Regions from separate parts of the Trichococcus sp. genome, predicted to be linked through region 3. Evidence: predicted binding sites of a transcription regulator. Region 3 holds the regulator's gene; each other region holds the start of a gene.

Region 1 (3,279 bases), on a different contig from region 3:
GATCGGCACCCGGATGGCGATCCAGATATTCCTGTACAATATCCGCCTTCACCTCGATGAATTTGCCGAGACGTCCGCTGCGATAATACGTGAATGAGAAGTAGGGCTCCAGACCGGTGGAAACGCCGGCCATTGTGCCCGTCGATCCGGTAGGCGCCACCGTCAACAAGTGCGAGTTGCGGATGCCGTACTTCAGGACGCCTTCACGGACATGCTCCGGCATTTTTTTCATGTAGCCAGTGTTGATGAAACGCTCGCGCAGGATCTGCGTCTCTTTTCCGGTCTTCCCGACCAGAAACGGGAAACTGCCGCGTGTCTTCGCCAACTCGATGCTTTCTTCGTAAGCCGCCACAGCGATCGTTTCGAACACTTGGTCGATCAGTTGCAGGCTTTCCAAAGAACCGTAGCGGACGCCGCAGTAAATCAGCATATCAGCCAAACCCATGATCCCCAAGCCAATCCGGCGTTCGCCAAGCGCTTGTTTTTTGTTTTCCTCAAGGAAGTAAGGGGTGGAGTCAATGACATTGTCCTGCATATGGATGCCGGTGCGGACGGTCTGTTCCAATTTGGCGAAATCGACCATCTGCAGATCCTTGTTGACCATCTCGGCCAGATTGACTGCGGCCAAGTTGCAGACGGAATAGGCTGCCAAAGGCTGTTCGCCACAAGGATTGGTGGCAACGACTTTTTGACCGTAGGCTGTCGCGTTCGTCATTTTATTTGCATTATCGATGAAGAAGATGCCCGGTTCGGCCGCGTAAGTGGCGCAGACATTGATGAGACGCCACAATTCACGGGCTTTGACGGTCCGATAGGTGCGGACGGCATTGCCGGCAGCTTCCCAATCGCGGACATCGCCGCAGTTGGTCCATTCGGCATCATAGTGCGCCATCGCATCTGCATCGTAATGCTCGACATCCGGGAAACGCAACGCATATTCTTCACCCCGCATCACAGCGTCCATGAAATCGTCGGTGATGCAGACGGAAATGTTGGCGCCGGTCAGGAACTCAGAGTTGTTGACGGTGTAGGTGCCGCCGTCGCGCAGTTTTTTCTCAGCTTCATGGATGACCAATGCATCAAAACCGCCATGTCCAGGAATGTGCTTGTAATTGACGATGCCTGTGTACATGTTGATTTCTTTTGAAGAGAACGGTGTGAAATGCAGTTTCTCTTTCGCCAGCATACGGATCTGTTCATCCTCGAAATTTTCGATGATGTAACGAAGGATGCGCGGATTCTGCATCTTCGAAATGATGAATTCGAAGATATCCGGATGCCAATCGGCCAGCATGATCATCTGCGCGCCGCGACGGGAACCGCCTTGTTCGACCAGATGCGTCAGCTTGGCGATGTCGTCCATCCAGGAAACGGAACCGGAAGAGCGGCCGTTGACGCCTTTCACCATTGTGTGGCGCGGACGCAGCGTCGATCCGTTCGAACCGACACCGCCGCCACGGCTCATGATTTCCATGACTTTCTTGCGGTGATCGGAAATGCCGCCGCGCGAGTCGGGCACGAAAGGCATGACGTAACAGTTGAAATAGGTGACATCGGTTCCGGATCCGGCGCCGTAAAGCACGCGTCCGGCCGGGATGAAGTTCAAAGCTTTTTGTTCTTCGTAGAATTTCAGGAACGCTTCATGGCGCAGTTCCGGCGTGATTTCGACCTCTGCCAAGCCATGGGCATTACGCATCGCAATCTGTTCGTAGAAAAGCTCGAGCGGTTTGTCCAATGTCAGGATCCGGCGTGTCACGATGCCGCCTTCCTCAATTTCGAAATCGTCGATGTTGTGCTGGTATTCTTCGGAAACCTTGATGCGGACAGTCTGGTCCTTATGGTTGATGGAGAGGACGGTGCCTGTTCCGCGGGCCGGGTATTTCGGATCCTCCTTGACCGTCAAAATCACCAGATCCCCTTCGGACAGGGTCTCCTTGGTGGCATCCTTGTAGGAGTAGCGGTCAAGCATGACGAGGCGGGATACGCCCTGATAGGTAACGTGCATATCTTCCGTAATCGGAAATACATGCGGGAACCGCTCGATATCCTTGTTCAATTTTTCGAATCCTGCTTTAAATGTGGTCTTGGTTGCATCCACAATAATCACTCCCTTATTTATGGCGAAAACACTAGATGTTGTGCTGTGCTTTTACTTCTCATACCATATATGTTAATTCTGTTCACCGGATAAATCAAGGGGAACAGATGGATTATTGGAGGATGCAAACGGATGAAAACGTTGTTTGGATGGATGGGGATGCGTTTATAAAAATATATCGGCCAATAAGAAGAGGATGCTGCACACCGGGATGGGTCGTCGACTTTCGCGTAAAGAAGTAATGCGGAACTGTCGAAAAATTGCCTATCCGTCGACAAAACAATCACCGGAAACCGCAAAAAACCTGACGGATCGCACTTCTGTCGGGCGTCAGCCCAGGACGGTGTTCCCTAATGTCGAGAACCGTGCTGCTCTAACGCACCCCAATCTATCCGCCCCAATTCTTCATGCGAAACAGTACCCTCATAGGCTCACAAGAAGCTATAATAAAAGCAGAAAGAACAACAGATGAAAGGAGCTCAAGCATGAATGACAACGACAAAGAACGTTTCGCGGACATGATCCGCCATTCGCAGCGCATCGTCGCCTTCACGGGGGCGGGCATCAGCACGGAAAGCGGCATCCCGGATTTCCGTTCGGCGGGTGAATTGTTCGACAGGCTGAGCGTCATCGGCACCTCGCTGGCAGTCTATCCGGCCGCGAGCTTCGTCCACTATTTCAAAGGAACTTACGCTGTCCTGCTCAACCGGACGCCTGTGCCGCAATCGCTTACCTTCCAATTGGCCGTCCAAACCGATGCGGGCGCCTTTTTAGCAGACGTCCGGAAAGAACATTATGTAAAATGAACAAAAGGCGCTGCAACAAAAAGGAAACTCCTGAAAGGAGGAATTCGTCATGCCGAAGCTGAAAAAGCTTGCGAGCTATCTGGTCTATTCCTACGAAAACCATACGGAAGCCCGGTTCGGCGACAATGAATTGAAGTTGCAGATGCTGCTCTATTTAGCGCAACGGGAATGTCTGGCGGTAGTCGGGGAGCCATTGTTCGAGGAAAAGTTTGAAGGCTGGGAAGAGGGACCGGTGCTGCCGGAACTGCATTTCTTCTTCGAGGAAGGCTACGATCCCTTCGAGCCGTTGGAGATGAAAAAGTTGAAGGAGCGCGAACAGTTTATCCTCGACCGCATCGTCTTTGCGTACGGACAGTATGAAGGTTGGTATTTGGC
Region 2 (3,279 bases), on a different contig from region 3:
TCGTGCCTTTTTTCAAAGCGAAGATCAATTTCGGGAAGATCGCTGTGCGTCTTTCCTTGCCCAAGCCTTTGATGCGCACTTGCAGGACGGCTTTTTGGATTTCACGCGCAAACCAATCCGTGCCCAAGCCGAAACCGAGCGTGGTGAACGGCGTCTGTCCATTTGATGTATAGAGTGTATTGATTTCGTATTCCAGACTTTGCATAGCATCATAGATGTCTTTGCGGGTTTTTTCTTCGGCATAAGCGATCTGTTTCGCTTCACCTTCGACCCAATTTTTGGCTGTTTCCAGATGCTTCTCATAGTTCAGACGGGCATAGGGAGCCAACACTTCATCGACACGGTCAGCGCTGCAGCCGCCGTATTGGCTGGAAGCGACATTCGCAAAAATTTGCGCCATTTGGGCAGTCGCTGTGTTGACCGAACGCGGGCTGTCCACTTCAGCATTGCCGATTTTGAAACCTTCACGGAGCATATTCTGGAAATCGATCAGAACGCAGTTCGTCATCGGTGAATACGGCTGGTAATCCAAATCATGATAATGGATATCGCCTTTCATATGGGCATTGGAAACGTGTTTCGGCAGCATTCTCAAGCCGATCGCTTTCGCAGCCACACCTGCCGTCAAGTCACGGATCGTATTGAAGACGCGGCTGTCTTTGTTGGCATTCTCGTTGACGACGCTCTGATCGGCGTTCATCAGGCTTTGGATGCGCAATTCGATGTCCTGCTGCTGCAATTTCTTGACTTTCTTTGTCAGTTTGTAGGTATTGTAGGCTTCCGCTAACGGCAGATTCCCCATTTCCGCAAGCGTCGCTTCCACTTGATCATGGATGTCATCGGTCGAGACACTGTCCGTTTCTGACGCGATTAGCTTGTCCACGACCTCGGCCACGACAGCATCCACATCGTAATCTGCAGCCCCTTCGTTCTGTTCAGACAAGAAGCGCTCCGCTTTCTTGATCGCTTTATATATTTTCTTAGCATGAAAAGGAACAACCCGTCCATCCGCCTTCAACACTTGGATATTTACTTCCGCGTCATCGACTTGAAGATTCGTGCTCTCATTTAAGAAATCCGTTGGTAATGAAGCCATATTTTTCCCACTCCTTAGTTAAAAATTAACCGAACATGCAAAAAAAGCTAATAAAAAGTAAGAGGTCGTTACAAAATGAGCAAGCTTTCCTTGCAGGACGCGCTTCTCAGATAGGTTGCCTCCACTTAATGTAGTCTTTGTTTCGATTTACTGTATATACTATATATCATCCACACACAAATTTCCACCACAATATATAGTGTTTTGAAATGAAATATACCTAGAGCAAGCAAACACATTTTGTCCCTCTGGTCAATAAGAAAATGACCTGAAAATGGTTTGCATGCTATTTCCTTAGCAGACTTCCGTATCCACAGTCAGAACAAAAACAATAACGAAAAAAAACCACGTAATCCCTTTCTATTTCCGAACAATGCCCCTAAACTTAAAAAAATGTTAAAAAACATATAAAGTACATAAAATCAATAGAATCTGCTGTACTTTGTAAAAAAAAGCAGTTATACTATGACTTATCAGAAATGTAAGCGATTCATTTTTATTTTCAGATCTGTTATCCGGCTTTATGCCGAAGTGATGTCAAAAGAATAAGAACTTAACAAAGGGGTGAAATGATAGTGTGGAAGAACAGAATGTTGCCTGAAATATCCAGAATTGCTAAATTCAGAATACCGGTCGGAGAAGACCTATTTTTGAGACAGTGCGCTTCTTGGCAAAACCTTTTCCATCTGCCTTCATCTTATCGCTACCCGACCGGAAGCATCCAGGGCTACATTACAAGATTGAATTGGACCGATGAATTTATCATTCTTGAAAAAGAACATAATGAAGCATTCGAATATTTTATTATCGATAGAAGAATTGAATCTGTAAAAGGCCCTTTTTCCAAAGAAGGGTTCGAGAAGGCATTGAAAGAGGAAGCGATCGAGCTGCCGCTGATTGAATTATCAGAAATGGACTGGATCATCAACTTTTAGCAATTAAGCAACAAAATACATAGAGCCGTGAGAAAAACATGTTCTGCATGTTTTCCTCACGGCTTTTTGCTGCAGATATCCATTTTACAAGAGACTTTCCGGCTGATGTGACCTATTTCTTGTCAGCGATTCTGACATGCCTCCTATTCGCTACTCGCTCATGTCAGATTTATTTTAATCATATTGACCAAAAGAATACAAAAGCATCCAACATTCCTGCAATTTGATGAGATTTTGCATTAAAACTCTCACCAATTTGACATTTAAACGCTTGCAAACGTTGATTTAGATGAGTTGTTAGATTTTATAACATAGAACGTAAGCAGGATATAGCACCAACAAAATTATTTCTATACACTAGGACTATGCTAAAACAAAAGGAGGAATAATTTATGTTTTCATCAGTAGATACATTATGGACCTTGCTGGGAACGGTATTGGTATTCTTTATGCAAGCCGGCTTCGCGATGGTCGAGACGGGATTCACCCGCGCCAAGAACGCGGCGAACATCATCATGAAAAACCTCATGGACTTTGTGCTTGGATCATTGGGATTCTTCCTTATCGGTTACAGCATCATGTTCGGTGATGATATCGCCGGCATCATCGGAACGCCTGCCTTATTTATGGAAGGACTTGATTCCACCATTCCCGGAACCGTGCATTTCATGTTCCAAAACGTATTCGCGGCAACTGCAGCTACTATCGTATCCGGAGCTGTTGCGGAACGGACAAAATTCAGCTCTTATCTCGTGTACTCCTTCATCATTTCCCTGCTGATCTATCCTATCTCCGGACACTGGATTTGGGGCGGCGGTTGGTTAGCTCAAATGGGCTTCATTGATTTCGCTGGATCCACTGCTGTGCACATGGTCGGAGGCGTCGCTGCCTTAGTCGGTGCGGCTATCGTCGGTCCCCGTATCGGAAAATACAAAGACGGCAAAGCGCAAGTCATTCCTGGCCACAACTTAACACTCGGCGCGCTTGGGGTATTCATCCTTTGGTTTGCTTGGTTCGGATTCAACGGCGCTTCCACAGTGGCCGCAACTGGCGACGAAACACTTGCATTGATCGGAACGATCTTCCTGAATACCAATCTTTCCGCTGTCACAGCAACTTTAGTCACACTCTTGTTCACTTGGAAAAAATACGGTAAACCTGACGTTTCCATGACACTGAACGGCTCATTGGCAGGCCTTGTCGCCATCACGGCCGGTTGCGCTGTCGTTTCTCCTTTCGGCGCTATTG
Region 3 (3,279 bases):
ATGGAATGGACCCGGCTCCGCAATTCCTTTTCTTTTTCCCTCGCCATTGTCTCGTCCGTCGGTGTATAGACGACATCTATGTAACCGGCATTCAAGACGAGGTTCGGCTCATAACCGGGATTCTGCGATTCTTTCCCCAACTTGATTTTCTCTTTTTCCTGCACATATTCGTGCAATTTCGAATAGCTTCTCTCGACGATTTCCCGCGACAGTCGCTCTTCGTGTTTCTGGAAGAACGTCTGCACATCGGCATCCTTCATGATTGTGTCGATCATGCCTTTGTAGCGTTGGCTGATTTCGGGATTATTCATATATTTGTAAAATGCTCTTCCGATATGATCCATCACTCATCCCCTGCCTTTCCGCTACTTTTTAATTTTTTGATGCGTTCATTCAATTTTTGTTGCGCTTCCGGCGTCAGCGGTGTTTCCACAACCGCTTTTTGCTCATCTTTAGCCCAATCCGGCAAGTTTTCTTTCTTGCGCGCCACCGTTTTCCCGTAATTCTTCGCGGTTGTTCGGCTGGCTGCCCGCTTCTCAGCTTTCGCTTTCATCTCGCCGGCGAATTGTTTCGCTTTCGCCAACGCTTTTTCCGGCGAATCGACACCATCCTGCAGCCAATCGTTTGCGATGGCTTCCACATAGGCCTTGGAAAGATGCGGATTGTTGAGGATGACCAACACATAGTGCGTCAGTACATTGAGCACACCCGGCTTGAAATCGGCTTTCTCCATCAGCGTGCGCAGCAATTGCGTCTCCGAAGCGGTCACGATGCCGCCTTTCTGCTTTTTGATGCTCGTCAAAAATTGATGCGGCGTCAATTGTTCACACGCCTTGATGAACGAGATCTCTTCACTGGAAAAGCGTGCCTGGATCAATTTTTGTTCCCGGCCTTTTTCAGTATCTTTAGCCAGTTGGATGCTCTGAGTGACTTTGTCCTTAACTTCCAAACGATTGCTGTGTCGCTGTTCATAGGCATCGGATACAATTTTTTTGAGCGTTTCTCCGTCTACTTTGCCGGATTCGATATCGGCGGCCTCCAGAATAAACTGGGCCATCTGAAGTTCTTCGCAACCATACAGGGTGTAGAGGATAGTGATTGTGTGCTCCAATTCCTTTGTGATGGATTCGCGTTTAACAAATTGTTTGTTCAACAACTGCCGGAAAAACGAGAAGTCAAAACCATCATTCTCGATAACGGGCAGACTTGCCGCATTATCACCCAACAACGTATTATCGTTCTGCCTCATCCGCGCTTGCTCCGTAAAGGCGCTTTCTGAGAAAGAAAAAACATCCAAAAAGGACTTGGTGATATTTTCTGCATTTTTTAGGTCACGGACTTGCCGACTGAACCGTTGCTGCAACTCACGGTATTTCCGTTCGCCGACTTTTTCGTACAACAGCAACCCCATCAGGTCATCACTGAAAAAAGCATAACTGGACAGCGGCTGCTGCAATTCGTAAAGGTATTGCTTCTCAGGCTCGTTTACCAGAAATGTCTTCAGCAAACCGATCCCTTCCAATTTCACGCGCGCTTGATAGAACTCTTGGATTCCGCTGTTTGATAGAGCCAATAATTCGGTGTGAAGCAACTCCTTGCTCCAATAGCTCTCCTGCGGAATCTCCGCAAGCAGCGTCAAATAAAGGCTGAACGCTTGCGGCCCGATGATGGGCTGATACAATTGCGTCAGGATTTTGCGGTCCACATCGGAAATTAAGTTCGTCTGGCTTGCTCTGAAAGCATCCTTAGGACTTATATTTTGCCATGGATAACTCATTGTTCATTGTCTTCCTTTCCGGGGGCTGCCTCGTGGGGAGGAGCATCGGATGGTTGGATGTCTGAAGCTTCAGCAGCCGCTTGTTCGGCTTTTTTCTTCTCCATATTCTTCAATTCATCAAGGAAGGTTTTCCGGTCCGAAAATTGGCGGTAAACACTTGCGAAACGGATGTAGGCGACATCATCAATTTTGGCCAACTTGTCCATGACGTATTCCCCGATGACGATGCTGGATACTTCGTTTTCTCCGAGCGCTCGGATTTCGGCTTCCACTTCATTGACGACAGTCTCCAGCTGTTCAAGGGCGATCGGCCGTTTTTCGCAGGAGCGGATCAATCCCCGCAACAACTTTTCACGGCTGAATTCTTCGCGCGTGCCATTTTTTTTGATGACAAGCAACGGCGTTTGCTCGATCCTTTCGAATGTAGTGAAACGGAAATGGCATTGTTCGCATTCGCGACGGCGGCGGATGGCTTTCCCGTCATCAGCCGGACGACTATCGACAACACGCGATCCGTGATAGTGACATTTTGGGCATTGCATCGGCTTTCCCCCTTTTCTTTCGTTTATTATCGCTTCATTATAACATACTTGTGGCTCAAAAACCTTGAAAAGATGGTCTTTATGGCACTTTCAGGCTACACAGTTCTATGTTTGAGCAGCCAATCGTTGACTTGTTTTTTTGTTTCTTCAATTGTTCCGGAATTGTCGATGACAAAGTCAGCCAGTTCTTTTTTCTTCTCGATCGATAGCTGACTTTGCATCCTCCGGGTAGCTTCATCCGCATCCAAATGGTTGCGGCTCATCAGCCTTTGCACTTGAAGTTCTTCTGGAACATAGACGACCATCACAGCATCGCAACTGTCCTCATTCCCGCCTTCGTACAGCAATGGGATATCCAGCACAATCAGTTTGTGCCCTTCCGAAATATAACGCTCTTTTTCTGCCTGTATCCAATCATTGATGCGCTCCTTCAGCAACACATCCAGTTCTTTACGCTTCTCCCTATCCGAAAAGATCAGCGCTCCCAAACGTTTGCGATCCAACGTACCATCAGACAGCAGATAGGCTTCCCCAAAATGTTCGATGATGTCCGCTAACCCTGGTGCACCCGGAAGAACGACAGCCCTTGCTCCTAAGTCTGCATCGACAACCGGAATGCCCGCAGACAAAAACAGCTTCGCTACAGTCGATTTCCCTGTAGCGATGCTTCCTGTAAGTCCTAATATATAGCTCATGTTCGTTTATTTCGCCCCTTTGTAGGCAATATCAGTGATGTCTGGTGCCTTTGAACGCGTCTTCGGCAGTTGTTGACAATGCGGACAATAATGCGTTCCTCGCTGTGCAACCCTTATCTTTTCGATCGGATGACCACAGTTCGGACAAGGTTGCCCGGTTTGACCGTAAACGGCAAGAGAGACTTGGAATTTACCGGCCTCTCCTAACGTATTTTTGTAGGTCCGGATCGTCGACCCTCCGGCCTCCACTGATCTACTGATCACA
Region 4 (3,279 bases), on a different contig from region 3:
AACGAAACGCCGTAGATCCGGATGAAAATCTGCTGCAGTTCCGATGAGGAGCCGTGACAGGATTCGGCAATCCGATTCAGGCTCAAGGGATTTTGGTAATGGCTGTTGATAAAGCGCTCGGCTTGACCGGCCCACTCCAGATCCGTAACTTCCCTACCGTTCGGCCGGCATCTGCGGCAAGGACTACAGCCATACTCCTCCGCAGCCTCGGCTGAAGTAAAGATGCAGACCTGATTAAATTTCGGCAGTCTGGAAGGACAGGACGGCTTGCAATACAATTGCGTATTCCTGTCCGCGTAATAGAATTCTCCATCAAAAAACGTATCCCGTTCATTTATTGCTTGCCATTGCTCCACATTCACCGTTTGTTCTGCCTTATCCGCCGCCATTGTTTGGTTCCATCCTCTTCAACCGTCATTTATATCCGCTTACTATTATAGTACAGAAAAGCTGGATTTGCTTTAGCTTGCCACAAAAACTTCAGGCTGTTGTATGCAAAAAGCAGCAGCACCTGCACCGGCACTGCTGCTTTTGGATGATGGCTCATCTCTTATTTCACTTACCCGTTGCTGCTTCCGGCACAAGTCAACCCAGCCCCTTCACCGCGCACTTCCAGCAGGGCTGCTTCGATGATGGCCATGACATTCTCTTCGTCCCCGAGATTATTGACGATGTCGAACGCATCTATATCGATTTTTATTTTGGCACTTTGGTCATATTCCTGGAACCACTGTTCATAGTTATTGTAAAGCAATTCATAGTACGCCAACAGCTCCGGATCGTCTTCGATCTGTTCGAATTCGCGGCCGCGTTTGCGGATGTGTTCCAAAATCTTCTCGAAAGAACCATCCAGATAAATCAGCAAATCTGGCGCTTTTTTGGGCATGCCTTCCAGTTCTTCCATCATGTTGGCCAACAGGTCGTTGTAGATATCCATCTCTTCTTTTGAAATATTGCCTTGCAGATGGTTGACCCGCGTGAATAAAGCATCTTCATAAATCGAACGATCCAAGACATTATTGTCGTCAGTCAATGCAGCCTTGATGCTGCGGAAACGCGTATTCAAAAAATATATTTGAAGGCTGAACGCCCATTTCTGCGGGTTGTCGTAAAACTTATCCAGGATTGGGTTATAATCGACACTTTCGAAAAAGGCCTCCGTCCCCAATCTTCTTGAAATCATTTCGGTATAAGTCGATTTCCCTGCACCTATCATTCCTGCCATTACCAGCACGCTCAATCATATCCCTTCCTTTGGTGTTATCTGATTATTTCCATATTTTTATGCAACTCCCGATCCGCTTACTAACGGAACAACATTTAGTATCATACCACGGCGAGTAAACGAGATATAGTGTTTTTTTGATTAGAAAATCCATTATCAGCGCAAAACCGATCACTGGTTTCTGCTCCCAAAAACACTAGTCAAAACCCCTCAAATGCACTATGCTAGAAATAAAGGAGGGAAGCCCTTGACATTGAGCCACCGCACCATCAAAATCGCATTCGCGACCGTTATCGCGATTCTGATCGCGCAATTTTTCCAGTTGGATTATTCCGTTTCAGCCGGGATCATCGCGATCCTGAGTGTGCTGGACACAAAAAAATCCTCCGTTCTTACAGCCCTGCAGCGGATTGCTTCCACTGTGCTGGCACTGACAATCGCGACGATCCTGTTCCGTCTTTTCGGATTCCATATCATCGTGTTCGGTATTTATCTACTGTTCTACGTACCGTTGGCCTACCGCTTTACCCTTCAGTCCGGCATCGCACCTTGCTCAGTGCTGGTGACGCATCTGTTGCTTGAAAAGCAAACGAGTTTCTCGTGGCTTCTGAACGAGCTCGCCTTGATGATGATCGGAGCCGGTGTAGCAATTCTGTTTAATCTTTATATGCCTTCGAAAGCCAGCCAAATCATCTCTCTGCGTGAACAAGTTGAAGCAAAAATGAAAGACGTGCTCCAAAGTTTCAGCGAGATCCTCCAGGAAGGTGAGGATCAGAATCAAATCAGCCTGCTCGGCGATCTCGATCATTTATTGGAAAAATACAGAAAAGTCGTCTACGCTGAGTTCGACAATCAGTTGCTGGACCAATCAACCTATAATATCCGCTATTTCGACATGCGCAGCGAGCAAGTCACCATCCTGAAATATATGGCTGCAAACCTAAGATTATGCACCCTGCCGACAAGAGAAAATAAGATTTTGGCTGGCCTTTTCTTCCTGACTGCAGCTCAGTTGCATGAGCAGAACACCGGTATCTATCTGATGGATGATATCGATTCTTTATTGCAAACGTTCCGCGAAAGCGAGTTGCCGGCCACTCGAGCGGAGTTCGAAAACCGCGCTATCCTGTTCCAGTTGTTGAATGACTTCAGACGTTTCATCCAGACAAAAAAAGACTTCTACGAAGAGTATGCAACCGAAATACAAACAAAAAAATGAATTTATCGTGAGAAATCATTTGACACTTACTAATCGTCCTGTTATTATGTATTTAATTTCAAACAACCTCACGGTGAAAAGAAGAGTACGGATAACGGAAATGCACAGAGAACCTCGGTAGCTGAAAAGAGGACAGGAAAGTCATCCAGAAAATGGTCTTAGAGTGATTGGTTTGCGAACGCCATACGGCCTCAGCAAGCCACGTAAGCATACGTTACAATGCCGCAGTATAACAAGACCGAACGATTGTCTTGCGTACTGACTGAGGGGGCATGCGTGAGCATACCCTGAACCAAGGTGGTATCACGATGAGCAATCATACGTCCTTGCACAGCAATGTGCAGGGGCGTATTTTTTTTTACCGTATTATCTTGTTTGGCAAAAAATAAAAATGGAAAGAAGGAAAACAACATGACAACAGCACAAAAAACAACAACTTTACCATTCAGAGCCGACCACGTAGGGAGCTTTTTGCGTACAGAACCTTTGAAGGAAGCACGCCTGAAATTTGCAGCCGGAGAAATCGATGCAGCCGCTTTGGACCAAGTGGAAACGGAAGAAATCACGAAACTTGTCAAAGATCAAAAGGAAAATGGTTTGAAAGGTTTTACTGATGGCGAATTCCGTCGTTCATGGTGGCATATCGATTTCATCGAAAATCTGAACGGATTTGAAGGCTATGTGCCGGAACATGGCTACGATTTCGGGGATGTTGAAGTCCGCAAGTACGCTTTCCGCAACGTCGGCAAAATCTCCTTCAACCCGAACCACCCTTTCCTGGCTGCTTTCAAATCATTGAACGAAATCGTCGGTGACCAAGGCGTGGCGAAGTTCA

What was found. The regulator NrdR, encoded in region 3, represses ribonucleotide reductase genes. The targets are predictions, from matches to a motif close to ACACNATATATNGTGT.
Region 1: the regulator NrdR is predicted to act here: its motif matches at 2,127-2,142, upstream of ACTCCX_RS08205 (vitamin B12-dependent ribonucleotide reductase).
Region 2: the regulator NrdR is predicted to act here: its motif matches at 1,284-1,299, upstream of nrdD (anaerobic ribonucleoside-triphosphate reductase).
Region 4: the regulator NrdR is predicted to act here: its motif matches at 1,343-1,358, upstream of ACTCCX_RS01725 (deoxynucleoside kinase).

The regions. Positions count from the first base shown of each region.
Region 1 covers NZ_JBSQPW010000025.1:667-3,945, forward strand. The annotation lists gene ACTCCX_RS08205 (vitamin B12-dependent ribonucleotide reductase) at 1-2,101, opposite strand, end outside; gene ACTCCX_RS08210 (Sir2 family NAD-dependent protein deacetylase) at 2,584-2,904, shown strand; gene ACTCCX_RS08215 (Panacea domain-containing protein) at 2,954-3,279, shown strand, end outside.
Region 2 covers NZ_JBSQPW010000019.1:14,380-17,658, reverse strand. The annotation lists gene nrdD (anaerobic ribonucleoside-triphosphate reductase) at 1-1,096, opposite strand, end outside; gene ACTCCX_RS06840 (hypothetical protein) at 1,672-2,031, shown strand; gene ACTCCX_RS06835 (ammonium transporter) at 2,424-3,279, shown strand, end outside.
Region 3 covers NZ_JBSQPW010000002.1:34,973-38,251, reverse strand. The annotation lists gene dnaI (primosomal protein DnaI) at 1-344, opposite strand, end outside; gene ACTCCX_RS00730 (replication initiation and membrane attachment family protein) at 344-1,777, opposite strand; gene nrdR (transcriptional regulator NrdR) at 1,774-2,319, opposite strand; gene coaE (dephospho-CoA kinase) at 2,415-3,014, opposite strand; gene mutM (DNA-formamidopyrimidine glycosylase) at 3,021-3,279, opposite strand, start outside.
Region 4 covers NZ_JBSQPW010000004.1:15,771-19,049, reverse strand. The annotation lists gene ACTCCX_RS01730 (Ada metal-binding domain-containing protein) at 1-389, opposite strand, end outside; gene ACTCCX_RS01725 (deoxynucleoside kinase) at 560-1,234, opposite strand; gene ACTCCX_RS01720 (aromatic acid exporter family protein) at 1,473-2,444, shown strand; gene ACTCCX_RS01715 (5-methyltetrahydropteroyltriglutamate--homocysteine S-methyltransferase) at 2,856-3,279, shown strand, end outside.